3 regions of the Comamonas sp. UBA7840 genome follow, and region 2 is predicted to be linked to each of the others. Evidence: predicted binding sites of a transcription regulator. Region 2 holds the regulator's gene; each other region holds the start of a gene.
What was found. The regulator LexA, encoded in region 2, represses DNA repair genes until DNA is damaged. The targets are predictions, from matches to a motif close to ACTGTATNNNNATACAGT.

Region 1: the regulator LexA is predicted to act here: its motif matches at 1,388-1,405, upstream of recA (recombinase RecA).
Region 3: the regulator LexA is predicted to act here: its motif matches at 1,079-1,096, upstream of B3R00_RS10785 (DNA topoisomerase IV subunit B).

Annotation. Positions count from the first base shown of each region.
Region 1 is NZ_DLTI01000023.1:61,035-63,253, reverse strand. Features, by position in the region: gene recX (recombination regulator RecX) at 1-132, opposite strand, end outside; gene recA (recombinase RecA) at 201-1,325, opposite strand; gene B3R00_RS08315 (MarR family winged helix-turn-helix transcriptional regulator) at 1,466-1,969, shown strand.
Region 2 is NZ_DLTI01000017.1:9,056-11,274, reverse strand. Features, by position in the region: gene B3R00_RS05215 (D-2-hydroxyacid dehydrogenase family protein) at 1-43, opposite strand, end outside; gene B3R00_RS05210 (hypothetical protein) at 632-895, opposite strand; gene lexA (transcriptional repressor LexA) at 989-1,660, opposite strand; gene B3R00_RS05200 (asparaginase) at 1,728-2,219, shown strand, end outside.
Region 3 is NZ_DLTI01000027.1:51,285-53,503, reverse strand. Features, by position in the region: gene B3R00_RS10785 (DNA topoisomerase IV subunit B) at 1-1,045, opposite strand, end outside; gene B3R00_RS10780 (MFS transporter) at 1,258-2,219, shown strand, end outside.

The sequences.
Region 1 (2,219 bases), on a different contig from region 2:
CAGTACGGCACCCAGGTCTTCCCCTTCTTCCACGTGCGGTGCCAGCTTGCGCTCCAACTCCAGCCGCGAGTGTTCGCGCTGTGAGAGGAGTTTGAGGGCTCTGCCCGTCAGTGATAGCTTGTGAAAACCCATGGTATTAAAAAAATAGCTGCTGGTGCTTGATAGGTAAGCGCCAGCAGCCTTTTTGATGCTGAACTTGATTAGCCGATCACGCCGTCTTCGTCGGCAGCGCTGGCGGCTGTCTTGTCGGCCTTTTTGCCCTTGGCTGGTTTGTTGGGTGCATCGCCTTCACCCGTGGCTACCAAGCTGATTCCCAGGCTTTCGCGCACCTTGTTTTCAATTTCGATGGCCAGCGCACGGTTTTCTTTGAGGAACTCGCGGGCGTTGTCACGGCCTTGGCCAATCTTTTCGCCGTTGTAGGCGTACCAGGCGCCAGATTTCTCCAGCAGCTTGGCTTCGACGGCCATGTCCAAAATTTCACCTTCGCGGCTGATGCCTTCACCAAACAGAATGTCGAACTCGGCGGTCTTGAAGGGTGGCGAGACCTTGTTCTTGACGACCTTGACCTTGGTTTCGTTACCAATGGCGTTGTCACCCTTTTTGATGGTGCCGGTGCGGCGAATGTCCAGACGCACCGAGGCGTAGAACTTCAGCGCGTTACCGCCGGTGGTGGTTTCGGGCGAGCCGAACATCACGCCAATCTTCATACGGATTTGGTTGATGAAGATGACCGTGCAATTGGTCTTCTTGATGGTGGCCGTCAGCTTGCGCAGGGCTTGACTCATCAAGCGCGCTTGCAAACCGGGCAGGCTGTCGCCCATGTCGCCTTCAATTTCGGCCTTGGGTACCAAAGCGGCCACCGAGTCGATGACGATCAGATCGACCGCGCCCGAGCGCACCAGGCTGTCGCAAATTTCGAGCGCTTGTTCGCCGGTGTCGGGCTGGCTGATCAGCAAGTCGTTCAGGTTCACGCCCAGCTTTTGGGCGTAGCCGGTGTCCAGCGCGTGCTCGGCGTCGATGAAGGCGCAAGTGCCGGCCAGCTTTTGCATCTCGGCAATCACTTGCAGGGTCAGCGTGGTCTTGCCCGAAGATTCTGGGCCGTAGATTTCAATCACACGGCCACGGGGCAGGCCGCCCACGCCCAAGGCAATGTCCAGCCCCAGCGAACCTGTGGACACCACCTGGATGTCTTCAATCGCTTCGCCTTCGCCCAGCTTCATGATGGTGCCTTTGCCAAATTGCTTTTCAATTTGGGCCAGCGCGGCGGCCAGTGCTTTGGATTTTTCGCTGTTGGCGTCAGGGGTGTTGCGTGCGACGGCGTTCATGGTGGTTCCTTGAAGAAAGAGAGGGTGGACTTCACAAGTGCACCCCCTGTGGTTGTTCACAGGCTGGATGCTTGAACAGTAGTGTAGGGGGTTTTGAAAATATATATAGTCAAGTTACATGACTGTTCGTAAAACTGACTATGTCTGTTAAATCTCTTTCTTTGCAGGCCGATGAAGCGTGGCGGCAAACGCATTTCGGGCGCTTGCTGGGCCATGCCCTGCGCAAGTTCGATGCACGGGTGCGCAGCTTGATGGCGCAAGACGATGAAACGCCGCTGGCGCTGTCCAATCTGGCGGTGCGCGACAAGGTGGGCGCGGCGCACATTCACATCACGCGGCACCTGTCGTTGCAGGGCGACCGCATCACCGACCTGGCCGAGCGCGCGGGCATGAGCAAGCAGGCCATGATGGATGTGGTGGACCAGTGTGAGGCCTGGGGGCTGGTGCTTCGCGAGGCCGATCCACATGACCGCCGTGCCAAGCGCGTGCGCTATACCGACGCCGGGCGCGAGTGGCATGCGGCCTTTCAGCGCGCGGTGCAGCAGGCCGAGGCCGAGTTTGTGGAAGCGGTGGGCCAAGACGTGGCCACGGTGGTGCGCATTGGTCTGGAGGCTTACGGCAGTGAGGTAGGTGGCGTGGCTTAGACCCGCCAATCCCGCCCGTGATACGTCGTTGCTGCGCCTTGTCGTACGCTGAGGCAGTCTGCGGTTTCGCACCTTGCTTCCAACGCACCTCTTCGATGTGCCGGGTGGGATCATCGGCGCTTCAGCGCTTGGCCAGCAGCCCTCTTTCCGGGCAGTCGCTGCGCTTTGTGTTGCAGCGCAGCACCCGCGTAAACACCTGTAGGGCGCGTGCGTACCGACTTCTAGAATTGGGTGACAGGTGGTGCCTCTG
Region 2 (2,219 bases):
TGCGCACAGCATCTTGGTAGTCGTCGAGGATGACAATATTCATGGGCAATAGGGGCTTGCTGCTGGAGCCAAGAAAAGCATGCATTGCAAATAGCATGCAAGGACTGCTGTACCCCGCGTATTGTCCTATAGCCTGAGTGCATGAAGCCCGTGGTTAGGGACATATCGTGTATGCAACTGCGACATTCGTGCAGTTTTAGTTGCACGAGCGGTTGAGGAGGTATATGCCAATTAGGCTCTTGAGCTAAGCGGAAAAAGCGCTGCTAGCTCCTATTTTTGCACTTCATGCAAGTGCCTAAGCTGGTTTGGTTGGACGTGGCAACTGGGCCTTGGCGCGCTCCCAAGTCAAGCGCACATCGGTTTTTTCTGCGGTGCGATAGGTGAAGCTGCGGCCCATTAACCCGCCGCTGCTGGGCATAACAGGTTGGCGTGATGTGGAATACGGCGTAGTGCTCATAAATCCTCCTGCCGGTATGGCGCAACTGTATGAATCGGTGAGAACCGTTGGTTGCATCGTGCAGCAATTATCGGGAACTGATTCGGGCTTATTCACGCTATTTGTTGTCAGGTGTTTTTGACGTTTGGGTGAAGTGGCAAGAGTGACGTGTGGTGGACGATGGGTTGTGCGACATTAATGTGCTGCAACACGCCATGTGTTGCGCATTTCTTGCTCAGCCAGGGCATCCAGCGCCGCACAAACATCTGCTAATTTGCCGGATAAGGCAAAACGATTGCTGTCCTTGTCTTTACTGCGGCGCATTAAACGGACATTCCCGGTGCAAGTTTTGCAAGTCACGGTGCGCAACGACACATCGCAGAAAGTATTTTGGTTGCTGGCGGATGTGCGCGCAGTTTTGATATGTGGCAGAGGCAATGGGCAGTGCAAAAGGTGCATGGCGTACTCCTTGGTGGAGAAATTGAGATAAAACAGGCGACAGCAATCCCTGCAGCGCAAATGGCCGCATGCATGGAGGGGGAGATGGCTTTTTTAGAGCTGGATGGCGTTGCGGATCAGGCCAACAGCCAGGCCTTCGATCGCAAAATTTTCTTCTTCACCGACTTGGATGATGGGGTAGTCAGGGTTCTCAGGCAGCAGCTCAATCCCGTGAGCGGATTTGCGCAAACGCTTGACGGTAACTTCATCACCGAGGCGTGCCACCACGATTTGACCGTTGCGGGCTTCTCGGGTGGATTGCACCGCGAGTAAATCCCCGTCCAAGATGCCGGCATCGCGCATCGACATGCCGCGCACGCGCAAAAGGTAGTCGGGTTTGCTGGCAAACATGGAACTCTCGACGGCGAAACTTTGGTCAATGTGCTCTTGCGCCAAAATGGGCGACCCTGCAGCGACGCGGCCCACCAGCGGTAACCAAAGAGGTTGCATGGCAGCCATTGGCAGGTCAAAGTGTGTGCCTCGGGCTGCGTTAATGTTGCGCACGGTCTCGCTGACCAAGCGAATGCCGCGCGAAGTGCCGCTGACCAATTCAAGTACGCCTTTGCGTGCCAAAGCCTTGAGGTGCTCTTCTGCTGCATTGGCAGACCGGAAACCCAGGGTGCGCGCAATCTCGGCGCGTGTTGGCGGCGCGCCTGTGCGGGAGATGGCTTCTTGAATGAGATCCAGAATCTGCTGCTGTCTGGGGGTGAGGGTGGTGTGCTCCATGCCTGTCCTTTTGAAGGATAACTGTTTGTTTATCCAGTACCTGTATTTTTAACCAGTTTCGTGAGGGGTGCAAGTGTCTACAACAAGAAAAATTGTGATCTTGGGTACGGGAGGGACAATTGCGGGCCAGGGCAGCGCCCATGGAGGTGGTGTTGGCTACCAACCTGGGCAGATTGATGTTGCACAGTTGTTGCAGCCGATTGTTGATCGCTGCCTGCCGGAGCATTTCGTATTCGTGGCTGAACAGGTTGCACAACTCGACAGCAAAGACATGGATATCACGACTTGGCAGCAGCTAGCGCAGGCGTGCAGCAAGTGGTTGGATCAAGCTGATGTGGCAGGTGTAGTAATTACCCATGGCACCGATACATTGGAAGAGACGGCTTGGTTCTTGCAGTGCGTGCTGCGGCCGGTGAAGCCTGTGGTCATGACATGTGCGATGCGCCCCGCCACGGCTTTGTCGGCCGACGGCCCTGCCAATTTGCGGGATGCAGTGATTTGTGCCGCTGATGGCGTAGCCGGCGTGTGGGTGACTGCGGCGGGCGAGGTGCATGGCGCG
Region 3 (2,219 bases), on a different contig from region 2:
CCTGGCCCTGGAACTGAGGATCGAGCACCTTAGCAGAGAGCACAAAGCTGGCACGCGCGAACACGTCGTCGGGCATGAGCTTGACGCCCTTGGGCAGCAGGGCATGCAACTCGATAAAGCTTTTGACGGCCTGGAACAGGCCATCGCGCAGGCCGCTTTCGTGCGTGCCGCCGGCGGTGGTGGGAATCAGGTTGACATAGCTCTCGCGCATGGGCGCGCCCAGCTCGGTAAAGGCCAAGCACCAAGCGGCACCTTCGCCTTCGCTAAAAGCTTCGCTGTGCTTGTCGGCATAGCCCTCGCCTTCCAACAGCGGGATGACGGCGTCGGCGGTGAGGGATTGCTCCAGATAGTCTTTGAGGCCACCCTTGTACTGCCACTGCTGAACGTCTTTGTTCTTCTCATTGGTCAGCGTGACGCTGACGCCGGGCATGAGTACAGCCTTGGAGCGCAGCAGGTGTACCAGCTCGCCCATGGGCAGGTTGGCGCTATCAAAGTATTTAGCGTCGGGCCACACGCGCACCGTGGTGCCTTGCTTGCGGTCACCGCTGGCGATGGGGCGGGTGGTGAGGGGCTCCACCACATCACCGCCCGAGAAGGTCAAGCTGGCCACTTGGCCATCACGGAACACCGTGACTTCCAAGCGTGTGGACAGCGCATTCGTCACCGACACGCCCACGCCGTGCAGACCGCCCGAGAAGCTGTATGCACCGCCATTGCCTTTGTCAAACTTGCCGCCCGCATGCAGACGGGTGAAGACCAGCTCCACCACCGGTGCACCTTCTTCCGGGTGCAGGCCAAAGGGAATGCCACGGCCATCGTCTTCCACACTGACCGAGCCGTCAGTGTGCAACGTGACTTTGATTTTTTTGCCGTATCCGGCCAGGGCTTCGTCGGCCGCGTTGTCGATCACCTCTTGCAGGATGTGCAGGGGGTTGTCGGTGCGGGTGTACATACCGGGGCGCTGCTTGACGGGCTCCAAGCCCTTGAGGACGCGGATTGAGCCTTCCGAATAAGCGGATGCAGAAGTAGAGGGTTTAGCTGCCATGGGGGCGGATTGTAGTTCCGGCCACAGCTCGGTGCTGGATAAATTCACAGTAACCAATCGGGAACTCCGGCTTGCGCAAAACAACCATCGTGCCATTCGATGGCTGCTTTGCGCAATCCGTATCCCGTATGTTGCAGCTTTGCGCAGCGTGTTTCGCTACATTGCGGCATATGCAACACAACACACCACCATCATCCACGCAGCGTTTGCCCATGCTGCAAGTCCTGCTGTGCGGGGGCATGGTCGTCACGCTGGCCATGGGCATACGCCACGGCTTTGGCCTGTGGCTGCTGCCCATCACGCAAGACATGGGCTGGACGCGCGAGAGCTTTTCGCTGGCAATTGCCATCCAGAACCTGTCGTGGGGAGTGTTTGGCATTTTTGTCGGCATGATTGCCGACCGCATCGGCGCCTTCAAGGTGCTGCTGTGTGGCGCGGTGCTGTATGCACTGGGGCTGGTGGGCATGGCCTTGTCGCCCAATACCTTGTTGTTTGCCTTGACCACCGGCGTGGTGATTGGCGCGGCACAGGCCGGTACCACCTATGCCGTGATCTACGGCGTACTGGGGCGCCAGATTCCGCCCCAGCGCCGCAGCTGGGCCATGGGGGTAACCGCAGCGGCGGGCTCGTTCGGCCAATTTTTTATGGTGCCCGTCGAAGGCACGCTGATTGCCCAATTTGGCTGGAGCAATGCCTTGCTGATTTTGGCGGCGATGGTCCTCATCATTGCCGTGCTGGCCTTTGGCCTGCGCGAGCCCGGCTTTGGCGCAGGCGCTGCGCCACAGCGTGAGCAGACCGTGGGACAGGCGCTCAAAGAAGCCTGGACCAACCCCAGCTTTGTGTTGTTGCTCTGCGGTTACTTTGTCTGCGGCTTTCAGGTGATGTTCATCGGCGTGCACATGCCCAGCTACCTGAAAGACTTTGGCCTGCCCCCGCACGTGGCCAGTATTGGCCTGGCGCTGGTGGGACTGTTCAATATTTTTGGCACCTACCTGGCGGGCCATCTGGGCCAAAAATACCCCATGCACAAGCGCTACGTGCTGTCGGGCATTTACGGCATGCGCTCCGTGGTCACCATCCTGTTCTTGCTGCTGCCGCTGACGCCTTGGTCGGTCTACCTCTTTACTGCGGCCATGGGCTTTCTGTGGCTGTCGACCGTGCCGCTGACCAATGC